DNA from 3 places in the Brucella oryzae genome. Region 3 is predicted to be linked to each of the others. Evidence: predicted binding sites of a transcription regulator. Region 3 holds the regulator's gene; each other region holds the start of a gene.

Region 1 (4,212 bases), on a different contig from region 3:
TCGATCAGCGCAAAAATGGCCGAGAAACCGATGGACATGACAAGGTACATGAGCGTGATAACGATATAGACCTCGAAACTCGCGAAAGTCGCGGATTGCAGATCGTTACCGGCAGCCGCAAGCTCATTCGCCGATATGACCGAAACGACACTAGAGGTCAGCATCAGATAGATGAATTGGCTGGTCAGTGACGGATAAACCGTCCGCAAGGCCGGTTTCATGATGACATAGCGAAAGACTTGCAGTTTGGAGAGACCGAGCGCGGTCCCCGCTTCCACTTGGCCTTTGTGAATAGATTCAATACCGGCGCGAATAATTTCCGTGCCGTAGGCGCCGAAATTCACCACCAGCGCGAGAAGCGCCGCGCTGTTGGGCGATAATCGCAAACCGGCAGACGGCAACCCAAAGAAGATGAAGAAAATCTGCACCAGAAACGGTGTGTTACGGATAATTTCGATATAGGTGTCGATGATAAAGCGAACCGGCTTTGGTCCAGACGTCTTGCCGACCGCGCAGACAACCGAGACGATGAGGCCCAGCACCATAGCAGCGCAGGAAAGCTCAATTGTCTGCCATGCGCCGACAAGCAGCTTGTCCATCGACGCGAAAACAGGCGCGAAGTTGAAATTATACAATGCTGAACCTCCCGGTACACGAACTATGCCGACTTTTCCTCCTGGCGGCAATAAATTTAGATCGATCTAAATGCGTTTAACCTCGTTCGTCAATCATTAATTCGGACTAGATGACGGACGCTTTTACCGGACCGCAGGACTGCCTTACCTGCAGATATGTTTCACTAACAATCCGTTGCGCTTCGGTTTTTGGGTTTGCCAAACGGGATAGAAGCAATCTAGCAGCGTTCTGGCCCACTGTAACAGGCCGAGTTGATACAGAACTCAAGCGCGGACGCGTCGCTTCGGCATCGCTTACATCATCAAAGCCTATCAGAGAAAAATCCTCACCTATTTTTCTCCCGCAATCATAAAGGCCAGCCGAAAGGCCTAACGCAATCACGTCATTGAAGCAGATTGCCGCTGTCGGCTCACGACCTTCCTGAAAGAGTATCGGAGCAGCTTTGGCAATTTCCGGCATCGTATGCGGAAAGCGAACAATCATTTCGGGGTCGAGGCCTCGTTGCTGCATCGCATCGCGAAACCCCTCCACGCGCTCGCGATATGCGGAATGAACCGGACCGTGCACAGCAAATGCGATTGTCCTATGCCCAAGCCTGGCAAGATGATTGACCGCCTGCCGCATCCCACCCGCGTAATCAACGCCTGCATAGTCGATTCGATCACTCACATGACGTAGGACCTGCACCACGGGTAAGCCCCAGTCAGCGACTTGTTCGATGAATTCCGGTGCAGTTTCTGCTGTCGGCGACATGATCACGCCGTCAACGCCATGTTCACGCATGCGTTGCATAAGAGTGCTTTGGTTGGCGAAATTCTCGTGACTGTTTGCCAGAAGAACGACCAGCCCAGCTTCACCCACAACACTGTCTATTCCTGAAAGCAACTCGCCGTAAAACGGGTTGCCGAGGGTAGGCACGATGACACCAACCGTATTCGACCGCTCTACCCGGAGACTAGCGGCCCCCATATTATAAACATAGCCCAATTCCTTTAAGGCTTTTTCCACCTTTTCGCGCGTCGCCGCTCCCACCAACGGGCTTTTGCGGATGACAAGGGAAGCTGTCGCGCGCGATACATTGGCGTGGCGTGCCACATCCAGTAGCGTAACGCGACTTTTCCTGCGATCGTCACTCGACATAACTTCACCTGTCAGCAAGTTGAGCAATATCCGATCCGGTTAAAGATAAAATTCGACAAGACCCGTCGACCGGATTCGAAGCGCGTATAATCAATTGATACTTATGAATTGGTCAATCCGCTGGACGCAGAACCTCGAACCATCGTGAGAAAATGAGATTAGGAGGTATTCTCCAATGTTTTATTTTTCACATGCTCTCCCCATCATTGTCGCCCGCCTTTCACTTTTTTTCATTTAGAACGCTATCGTTTTCGAATTTATTCTGCCATTGGAAGATTCGAAGGTTGATCCTTTGGCAAAAATTGCATTCATATAAGTGCAATGAATATATTGCAGATGTCGGAACTTTGAGACCATTACGAAGGAGCTCAAATGTTCACGTACTCTCACACTCGAGGAGGAAACATGCTTATCCGTCTGATCACGACTTCAGCGCTGACCGGCGCCCTCTCCCTCACCATCGGTTCGCAGGCATTCGCCCAGACGGAACTGGCATGGTGGCACGGCATGACCGGTGCCAACAATGAAATGGTCAATGAGCTTTCGAAAGAGTTCAACGAAAGCCAGAGCGAATACAAGATCGTTCCCGTCTATAAGGGAACCTACCCTGAAACGTTGAATGCCGGCATTGCCGCGTTCCGTTCCAAGCAGCCGCCTGCAATCCTTCAGGTCTTCGATGCCGGTAGCGGCGTCATGATGGCTGCCGAAGGCGCAGTAGTCCCGGCTGCCGAGGTGCTCGAAAAGGGCGGCTATAAGTTCGACAAGTCGCAATATTTACCGGGCATCGTGGCTTATTATTCCAAGCCGGATGGCACCATGCTGTCCTTCCCGTACAATTCCTCGTCGCCAATACTCTATTACAATAAGGACGCCTTCAAAAAGGCTGGCCTCGATGAAAAAAATCCGCCAAAGACCTGGCCGGAAGTTTTCGAAGCAGCCAAGAAGATCAAGTCCAGCGGCGCGGCACCGTGCGGTTTCACCTCCACATGGCTGACCTGGATTCAGACCGAAAACTTTGCTGCCTGGAACAACGTTCCTTACGGAACGAATGAAAACGGTCTCGGCGGTACCGATGTGAAGCTTGAAATCAATTCACCGCTTTACATTCAGCACTTCCAGTCTATTGCTGACCTCGCGAAAGACGGTACGTTCCGTTACGGTGGCCGCACATCGGAAGCCAAACAGCTTTTCACCTCCGGTGAATGCGCAATGTTGACCGAATCCTCCGGCGGTCTCGGAGACGTTGTAAAGTCGGGCATCAATTACGGCATTGGCCAGCTGCCTTATTATGAAGGTCACGGTCCGCAGAACACGATCCCGGGCGGTGCAGCTCTATGGGTCTTCGCCGGTCTCAGCGACGAACAGTACAAAGGCGTCGCAGAATTCTTCAACTTCCTCTCGCAGACCAAAATTCAGGTCAAGCTGCACGAAAAGTCCGGCTACCTGCCTGTGACGTTGGCTGCGTACGAGGAAACCAAGAAATCGGATTTCTATGAAAAAAACCCAGGCCGTGAAACACCTATTCTCCAGATGATGGGCAAGGCACCCACTGAAAATTCAAAGGGTGTTCGTCTTATCAACCTGCCGCAGGTTCGCGATATTCTGAACGAAGAGTTCGAAGCCATGCTCGGCGGCAAGCAGGATGCGAAAACCGCACTCGAAAACGGTGTCAAACGCGCCAATGACGCGATTGCCGCAGCTCAGCAATAATTGACCAATTGACACGATGCCGCCTGCCTTCTTGGCGGGCGGCCCTGTTGCCCCACGAGGAAGCTCCCCGTGCAGAAAGTTACCTTTCCGAATAAAATCTTGCCCTATTTCCTGCTGGCCCCACAGATCATTCTGACTGTGGTGTTTTTCTTTTGGCCAGCCAGTCAGGCAATTTATCAATCCTTCATGCGTGAAGACGCGTTCGGGCTAAAGTCCACCTTCGTGGGACTTGCTAACTTCACAACCGTTCTGGCCGACCCCAACTATCTACATTCATTCAGAGTGACGATAGTTTTCAACATTCTGACCGCGCTGCTGGCCATGGGCGCAGCATTATTGCTTGCAACGGCGGCGGACCGCGTCATCCGCGGAAAGACATTTTATCGTACGCTTCTGATCTGGCCATATGCCGTGGCTCCAGCCGTTGCAGGCATGTTGTGGCTCTTCATGTTCAATCCCGCGATGGGCACTTTTGCCTATATACTGCGGCGCAATGGTATTGCATGGGATCCACTGCTTGATGGCAATCAAGCCATGGGCTTGGTCGTTGTTGCCGCGGCATGGAAACAGATCTCATATAATTTTCTGTTCTTTGTTGCGGGTTTGCAAGCGATTCCTAAATCATTGATCGAAGCAGCCGCCATCGATGGCGCGCGCGGATCGCGGAGATTTTGGTCTATTGTATTTCCGCTTCTTGCGCCAACTTCTTTCTTCCTGCTGGTCGTG
Region 2 (4,212 bases), on a different contig from region 3:
ACGGAGCGACTATGTCCGGCCAGATGCTGGTTGCCGCGGGAGATGTACGCTCCGATCACCTGTTCATGATAAGTGGCATCTTCTTCTGCCTGGCTCTCATTCCGACCGCGATTTCCACAGCCGTCAGCCCCAAACCGCTGACGGAAGTACAACTCGATCTCAAGGCGCTTTACAACAACTCACCTGCAGCTTTCGTGGGTTGCATCCTGATTGGCATTGCCAATGGCGCCTGGGGTACTCTCGGAGCCGTCTTCGGCGCGAAATCCGGCATTTCGACCACCGAAATCGCCTTGATGGTCAGTGTCACCATCGCAGCCGGCGCCTTGATGCAGATTCCGATCGGGCGCATTTCCGATCTGGTTGACCGACGTTTTGTGTTGGCAAGCGTTGCCGCATTGGCGGCACTGGTCGGCTTCGTTGCCTTTCTCGTCGCGCCATCCAGCGGTCCCGTCATCATTACAATGACGGGCTGCTATGGGGCGCTCGCCTATGCGCTCTATCCCGTTGCCGTCGCCCATGCCAACGATCACGCAACATCGGAAAGCTTTGTGAAAGTATCGAGTGGGCTTTTGCTGCTTTACGGCTTCGGCACGATGCTCGGACCTCTACTGGCGGCTGCGGCCATGGATATTTTCTGGCCATCCGGTCTCTTCGCCATCACCATGCTCGCGCATATTTCCATCACGGGCTATGCGCTGTTCCGTTCCCGCAAGCGCGCATCCGTTCCCAAGGAAGACAAGGACCAGTTCAAGAGCATGCCTTCCGAACGCGGCGCAACACCGGAAGCACTGAACCTTGATCCAAGAGCTGAAACGGAAGGATGAAGGACGCTGAAAATCACGCCAGTAAATAGAGCTAATTAAATAGTTGAATCAATGCGTTCGGCGGCTGTGGCACAGCCGCCAATACTGCAATCCGGCGTCATAACCATGACACGAAAGAGCCGTGCCGTTGGCGCGACATTCCGTATCCACCACAAGGCTATTCAGGCTCGCGAGAGCCTTTCAACAGCCGATGTCTTTGGCTTGATACGCCTTATCGGACCGCGATGGATGCGCGGCTTCCCTGTTAGTGACGTGTTACCTGGGATCTCAGTTTTTCGATCTGGTCCTTAAGCATAAGCTTCTTGCGCTTGAGAGATGCAACGTGCAGGTCGTCCATTGCCGGTGACGCTATAGCTTCGGAAATTTCCTGTTCCAGAGCGCCGTGCTTCTTTTCAAGCGTGGCAAGATGGGACTCGATAGCCATCATCAGATCTCCTTTGGTTGATTTCCCTGATTTACGGAACAGCGCGAACCTCGTTTGCCCGCTATCCCGCCATTCAACCTGCATGAACGCCCGGCACACCTCCTGTATTCCGGGCCAAACACGCAGTCCCGGCTGCCAAGAATGCCGTATTATTTGTCGCCTTCGACAGCCGCCATCCATGACAGAACCATGACAGTTTGGCATGAGTTTGGTGCAAAGTCGATTTTGTCGTGGTAGCATTTTCCTGACGCGAAAAATGTGATAAGGGCTTCGCCGGAAACGGGCTGATGCCGCACCTTTTTATGGTTCGGCGCGGCCCGTAAAACTATTCAACAGAACGGGGCACCGCATGTCCGATCAGGAACAGGCCGAAATCAGATTGGCCGTCGCACGACTGAAACAGGAACACGCGGATTTCGATGCTGCCATAAACGCCATGATAGCGGTTGGCTGCGACCAATTGCGCGTCCAGCGCATGAAAAAGAAAAAACTCGCAATCAAGGACAAGCTGCAGGAGATGGAAGATCGGGTGATCCCCGACATCATCGCCTGAATGTCCATAGTGATCCATGACGGAGCCGGGGTTCGCCCGGCTTTATCATTTTTAATATCACCCTAAACATGCACGAAAGAAGCGGAGCAGGAAGATCAATGAGCGTTACTGCCGATGTCGCCGTCATCATGGGAAGCCAGTCCGACTGGGAAACCATGCGCCATGCTGCAGACACACTGGAAGCACTCGGCATTTCCTTCGATGCCCGGATCGTTTCTGCGCATCGCACGCCTGATCGCCTCGTTGCCTTTGCCAAAGGCGCCAAGGCAGAAGGGTTCAAGGTCGTCATCGCGGGTGCGGGCGGCGCAGCTCACCTGCCGGGCATGGCCGCAGCCATGACGCCGCTGCCCGTCTTCGGCGTCCCGGTCCAGTCCAAGGCGCTTTCGGGTCAGGATTCGCTTCTCTCCATCGTGCAGATGCCAGCCGGCATTCCCGTCGGCACGCTCGCCATCGGACGTGCAGGTGCGGTCAATGCCGCCCTTCTCGCCGCAGCCGTTCTGGCGCTTTATGACGAAGCGCTTGCCGCCCGCCTCGACGAGTGGCGCACCGCCCAGACGGAAAGCGTGGCAGAGCGCCCTTCGAACGAGGCCTGATATGAAAAATTCTGTACTGAAACCCGGTGCAACTATCGGCATCATCGGTGGAGGCCAGCTCGGCAGAATGCTTGCCATGGCCGCAGCACGTCTGGGCTTTGAAACCGTGATCCTGGAACCGCAGGCCGATTGCCCGGCAGCGCAGGTTGCCAATCGCCAGATCATCGCTGCCTATGACGATCCGAAAGCGCTCGAGGAACTCGCGGCGGCGTCCGATGTCATTACCTACGAATTCGAGAACGTGCCAGTCAGCGCCGCCGACAGGCTTGCCGAAAAGGCTCTGGTCTTTCCGCCGCCTGCCGCACTCGAAGTCTCACAGGATCGCTTTACGGAAAAGCAGTTTCTCAACTCCAGTGACATCGAAACGGCACCCTGGCGTCTTGTAGACGATGAAGAAACCCTCATCGCGGCCCTGGGTGCCCTTGGCGAGCGCGGCATCCTCAAGACGAGGCGTCTTGGATATGACGGCAAGGGACAGGTCCGGCTGACATCGCTCGACGAGACGGAAGCCCACAAGGCGCTTCTCGCGATCAATCGCGCGCCTGCAATCCTCGAAGGCTTTGTCGATTTCGAGCGCGAAGTCTCGGTGATCGCAGCGCGTGACCGCAACGGCAACATCGCGATCTTCGACATTGCCGAAAACGTGCACAGGAACGGCATTCTTGCAACGTCGACTGTCCCCGCCGCCATTTCCGACAGCACGGCGGAAGAAGCCCGCAAGGCTGTCACAAAGCTTCTGAACGCGCTTGATTATGTTGGCGTCTTGGGGCTTGAATTCTTCGTCCTGAAGGATGGCACGCTTCTGGCAAATGAATTTGCCCCGCGTGTGCACAATTCTGGCCATTGGACGGAAGCGGCCTGCGCCATTTCGCAGTTTGAACAGCATATCCGCGCCGTCGCCGGCTTGCCTCTGGGCAACACTGACCGGCATTCGGATTGCGTGATGGAAAACCTGATCGGTGACGATGTCGAGAAGGTGCCAGCGATTCTCTCCGAAAAGGATGCCGTGCTGCATCTTTACGGTAAAAAGGAAGCACGTCCGGGCCGCAAAATGGGCCATGTGACGCGCATTCACCCCCGCGGGAAATAATGTTCATCGGGAATCCCGTCGATTCCCGATGAATCTTTGCCACCTGCCAAGAATTTCAGCTCCAGTACCCTGAATCTGCGGCTCAGGAGTTGACATTTGCCCGAAACCTTGTGTATTTCGGCCAACCCTTCGGGCATCTAACAGTGCCTGTAATCAATTGGCGCCTCGGGCGCCTGTTTTTATGAAGCCCCGCGGCATCTGCACGTCAACGGGCCAACAAGACCGGTGATTGACATGAAGATCAAGAACTCGCTTAAAGCGCTCAAGGGCCGTCATCGTGACTGCCAGCTGGTCCGCCGCAAGGGCCGCGTTTACATCATCAATAAGACCGCTCCGCGCTACAAGGCTCGTCAGGGCTAATCTTATTTCTGATTTTGCATTTGACGTTTCGCTGTGCATGGTAAAATCTATGCGCATGCGGAACGTTTTTGCATGTCTGATTTCTTTTTCTCTGCTCGCGTCGCTTGGTATCTCAATACCATCGGCCTATGCCGAAGCAGTGCTTGGGAAAGTACCCCTTACCGCACCTCTGACACCCGTTCAGACCGGCCCCGACAGCGAACAGAAACCTGCCCCCGAAAAGCCCGCACCAACTGCAGTCCAGACGCCTGAAGAGCGGCTCGACAAGCTTTTTGCCGACCTGCGCCGTACGACGGACGAAGCCAAGGCGCGACGCATCGCCTCACAGATCAATACGCTGTGGTCACAGTCTGGCAGCGCAACGATCG
Region 3 (4,212 bases):
GCGTTGGCATGGTTTTCCAGAAGCCGAATCCGTTTCCGAAGTCGATCTATGAAAATGTCGCCTATGGCCCGCGCATTCATGGTCTCGCCCGTACCAAGGCAGATCTGGAAGAAATCGTTGTGACGAGCCTCCAGAAGGCCAGCCTGTTCGAAGAGGTGAAGGACCGTCTGCACGATGCGGGCACCGGTCTTTCCGGTGGTCAGCAGCAGCGCCTTTGCATTGCACGTGCGATTGCGGTCAGCCCGGAAGTGATCCTCATGGATGAACCGTGCTCGGCGCTCGACCCGATTGCAACCGCAAAGGTGGAAGAGCTGATCGACGAACTGCGCCAGAACTATACGATCGTGATAGTCACCCACTCCATGCAGCAGGCCGCGCGCGTTTCGCAGCGCACTGCCATGTTCCACCTCGGCAATCTGGTCGAAGTGGGTGACACGGAAACCATGTTCACCGCGCCGACCGAAAAGCGCACGCAGGATTACATCACCGGACGCTTCGGCTGATCCGGAACTGCGCTCAACAGATAGACAGTGCGGCTTCCCCGCAATTTATATTACGAGGTCTACTATGCCGTCTCAGCATACCGTTCGCTCCTACGATGAGGAATTGAAGTTTCTCACCCATAAGATCGCCGAAATGGGCGGACATGCGGAACGTATGGTCGAGCAGTCGGTCGCAGCTATCGTCAATGCGGACAATGCGCTTGCACAGCGTGTCATCTCCGACGATCTCATCCTCGACGCCAGTGAGCGCGAGATCGACGACAAAGCCGTGATGATCATTGCCAAGCGTCAGCCCATGGCGGTGGACTTGCGCGAAATTATCGGCTCGATCCGTATCTCAGCCGATCTGGAGCGCGTGGGCGATCTGGGCAAGAACATTGCCAAGCGCGTTGCCGCCGTTTCGGAATCGCGTCAGCCGGTAAAGCTTTATCGCGGGCTCGAAACGCTGGCCGAGCTGGCACTGACCCAGCTCAAGGACGTCCTCGACGCCTATGCGTCGCGCTCGGTGCAGCAGATTAATGTCGTCCGCGACCGCGATGACGAGATCGACGCGATGTACACGTCGCTGTTCCGTGAACTGCTTACTTACATGATGGAAGATCCGCGCAACATTTCTGCCTGCACGCATCTTCTATTCTGCGCAAAGAACATCGAGCGCATCGGCGATCACGCGACCAACATCGCGGAGACCGTATATTACATCGTGACAGGCCTGCAAATGCCGGCCGAACGACCCAAGGAAGACCTGAGCCACGGTATTGTCGTGGATGAGGCGCGTAAACCCTGAACTGTTGTCGACCGGACTTCGGTTCGGTGGATGAGAATGTATGAATAGCGCGGCGGCACGCGGTCGATTGGGGGGATTTTATCCACCGCCCGCCGAATTTGGATAGGAAAATACTGGATGTCACAGGCACCCAAAATCGCTGTGGTAGAAGACGAAGAGGCGCTGAGCGTGCTGCTTCGCTACAATCTTGAGGCAGAGGGCTATCAGGTCGATACGATGCTGCGCGGCGACGAGGCCGAAATCGCCTTGCGCGAGAACGTGCCGGACCTGCTTATTCTGGATTGGATGCTGCCGGGCGTATCGGGCATCGAGCTTTGCCGTCGTCTGCGCCAATGGCCAGAAACGGAGCGGCTGCCCATCATCATGCTGACGGCTCGCGGGGAGGAAAGCGAACGTGTCCGCGGCCTCAGTGTCGGTGCGGACGATTATGTCGTGAAGCCATTTTCGACGCCGGAACTGCTGGCGCGCGTTAAAGCCATGCTGCGCCGGTCCAATCCGAGCATTCTTTCGCACGTGCTGAAAGTGGGAGATCTTGTTCTGGACCGCCAGCAGCATCGTGTCTACCGCAAGGAAAAGGAAGTTCGCCTTGGACCGACGGAATTCCGCCTGCTCGAATATTTCATGATGTCGCCCGGTCGCGTTTTTTCGCGCAGTCAGCTTCTGGATGGAGTTTGGGGGCCGGACATCTATGTGGATGATCGTACGGTGGACGTCCATGTCGGACGGTTGCGCAAGGCGATCAATGTCGGTCGGGCGCTCGATCCGATCCGCACTGTCCGTGGCGCTGGCTATTCTTTCGGCTGAGCAGAGCTGTTATCTGCGACTTCTAAAACTAAATTTGTCCGACCCGCTACGGTTTCCGTGGCGGGTCGTTTTTGCTTAAGGTCAAGCTCTCGTGAAGTGCGGATCGGGTCTCCCGATTCGCATCGGAATGGTCAAAATAGATGTCGAAAGCCCAATCTCACGCGATGTTACAGGCATGTTGTCAAAGTTGACGAAGAACAACGGAACCTGCTTTGAAACAGAAATTCTGCAGAAAATTTGAAACACCGTGAATGTGTATGCAAAAAACGTACAAGAAAAATTGAATTAAGGCAGGGATATGGCGTGTATTGCGTGACTTTGAATCTCATTAAATCAACATCTTATCTGAATTTCCAGCTCTTGTTAAGAAATTGTTAATATATTTAAAGGGCTTGTAGGGAAATTCGCACTCTCGATTCGGAATTGCTTTCGGGCAATTTAGCTGTCTCCAGCATCGTAGGAATTTGACCTTCCGCCTTTTTTTGGCCTAAAAATTCCAAAACCTTGAATTCGATTGAGCGACAGTAGGGCGTATGATTTTTGATCTTCGTCCTCTTTGACTTGCACCGCAGTTAGACGTTCGCGCACATCGTTCCAGATGTGTTCGCCTGAATGGATGACTGGATCAGTTAAGGGTCCTAACATGAGACTGAGCCATTGACGCGCGCCGCGAAGTGGAAATTGCCCGCTCTTATCGGGCTGATGGTTGCGCCTTTCGTGGTGACCGGTTGTACGACGACCGGAACCTCGGGAAAAGCCAATACGGAAAAGACGGCGACAAGCCACGTCAAGTCCGTCAATGGCGTAAAAACCTATACTTACACCGCACGGGACAAGAATTGTCTTGAACGTGCGATGTTCTTCGAATCCAACCGTTCAAGCTCCGATGGTCTTCTGGCTGTTGGCACAGTTGTGATGAATCGACTCGCTTCCGGTCGTTATCCGGATACTATTTGCGGTGTTGTCGGTCAGAAGAACCAGTTCGCGCCCGGTGTCCTCACCCGCAAGATGAATTCCAAAGCGTTGCCCGATGTTCAGGCTGCTGCTGACGCGGTTCTAAAGGGCAAGCGTCATCCAAAGCTCAAGAACGCCATGTTCTTCCACACGGCGGGCCTGAAATTCCCCTATAACAACATGCATTATGTGCTCGTTGCCGGGGGTAACTCCTTCTACGAAAAGCGCAATCGCGACGGCTCGCTACAGAATCCAGTCCCGCAGGAACCATACAATCTTGCTCTCGCCTATTCGCCGCAATCGCCTTCCGTTCCGCAGGACGCATCCTATGATGTGACACTGCCGCAGATAGGCCCGGTTCCGGGAACGGAGCCAACCGTTCAGGTGGCACTCGCGGAAGCCGTCAAGGCTCAAAACGTAGAACAGAATGTCGGTACTGGTCCGCAGGCTCGTGGCGACCGTCTGGCGCGTCATCGCGGCATTGCCGCGACTCAGCAGGAGCAGCCTGTGCAAATGGCCTCTTACCAGGCGCAGTTCGATACAACTGCGCCGCAGGCGACGTCGCTCGGCTATGCCGCAGCAAGCCAAAAGCAGGTTGACGCCATCGGCGCGCTCCTTCTGTCCCAGGACCGACCGGAAGCGCCGCTATAAGAAACCTGTCTATAAATTGGATATTCAAAACGCCGGTCTGCTTCATTCAGATCGGCGTTTTTGATTTCATGGCTGCTCACCGGTTTTCCGGCTGGGTTTCAGGGCCGGTAGATTGGTCGATAGATCACCATCGGTGTGTCGTAGAAATCGGCCTGGCTCTGCCAGGCGCGCCGGTCAGCTCTGCGATCAAGGTCCAGCCGCATGAGGCAATTGGCAAAGGCGTCGGTCCTGGCCTTGAATCCATAGCTGCGGCAGGTCTGTTCGTCGGCAGCTCGGCGTTGTTCGGGCGTCATGGTCACGCAGCCTGCCAGAAGGCCGGTAATGCCCAGTAAGATAAGTACTTTCTTATCCATTACTATCTGCTTTCTTCTGCAACTGACCGCGGATTTACTATAACGCAAAGACAGGAAAAAAGGTGGTGAAATTATGCCGTCTGATAAACTGCCGGTGATTCCATATGCAAAGAGGTCTTCCACCTATGGCTCATGAACAGCTGAACCCAGTTATCGATCC

What was found. Region 3 encodes PhoB, which activates phosphate uptake and scavenging genes when phosphate is short. Its sites were predicted from a motif close to TGTCATNNANCTGTCAT; they were not measured.
Region 1: the regulator PhoB is predicted to act here: its motif matches at 1,984-2,000, upstream of ugpB (sn-glycerol-3-phosphate ABC transporter substrate-binding protein UgpB).
Region 2: the regulator PhoB is predicted to act here: its motif matches at 1,427-1,443, upstream of JNC70_RS13600 (YdcH family protein).

Annotation. Positions count from the first base shown of each region.
Region 1 is NZ_JBHEEO010000001.1:164,166-168,377, forward strand. Features, by position in the region: gene JNC70_RS00810 (amino acid ABC transporter permease) at 1-635, opposite strand, end outside; gene JNC70_RS00815 (LacI family DNA-binding transcriptional regulator) at 742-1,776, opposite strand; gene ugpB (sn-glycerol-3-phosphate ABC transporter substrate-binding protein UgpB) at 2,182-3,486, shown strand; gene ugpA (sn-glycerol-3-phosphate ABC transporter permease UgpA) at 3,556-4,212, shown strand, end outside.
Region 2 is NZ_JBHEEO010000011.1:101,168-105,379, forward strand. Features, by position in the region: gene JNC70_RS13590 (MFS transporter) at 1-824, shown strand, start outside; gene JNC70_RS13595 (YdcH family protein) at 1,069-1,251, opposite strand; gene JNC70_RS13600 (YdcH family protein) at 1,598-1,801, shown strand; gene purE (5-(carboxyamino)imidazole ribonucleotide mutase) at 1,900-2,394, shown strand; gene JNC70_RS13610 (5-(carboxyamino)imidazole ribonucleotide synthase) at 2,396-3,484, shown strand; gene ykgO (type B 50S ribosomal protein L36) at 3,719-3,844, shown strand; gene JNC70_RS13620 (tetratricopeptide repeat protein) at 3,882-4,212, shown strand, end outside.
Region 3 is NZ_JBHEEO010000004.1:24,037-28,248, reverse strand. Features, by position in the region: gene pstB (phosphate ABC transporter ATP-binding protein PstB) at 1-503, shown strand, start outside; gene phoU (phosphate signaling complex protein PhoU) at 568-1,290, shown strand; gene phoB (phosphate regulon transcriptional regulator PhoB) at 1,408-2,094, shown strand; gene JNC70_RS04985 (cell wall hydrolase) at 2,752-3,699, shown strand; gene JNC70_RS04980 (hypothetical protein) at 3,798-4,052, opposite strand; gene JNC70_RS04975 (aminopeptidase) at 4,178-4,212, shown strand, end outside.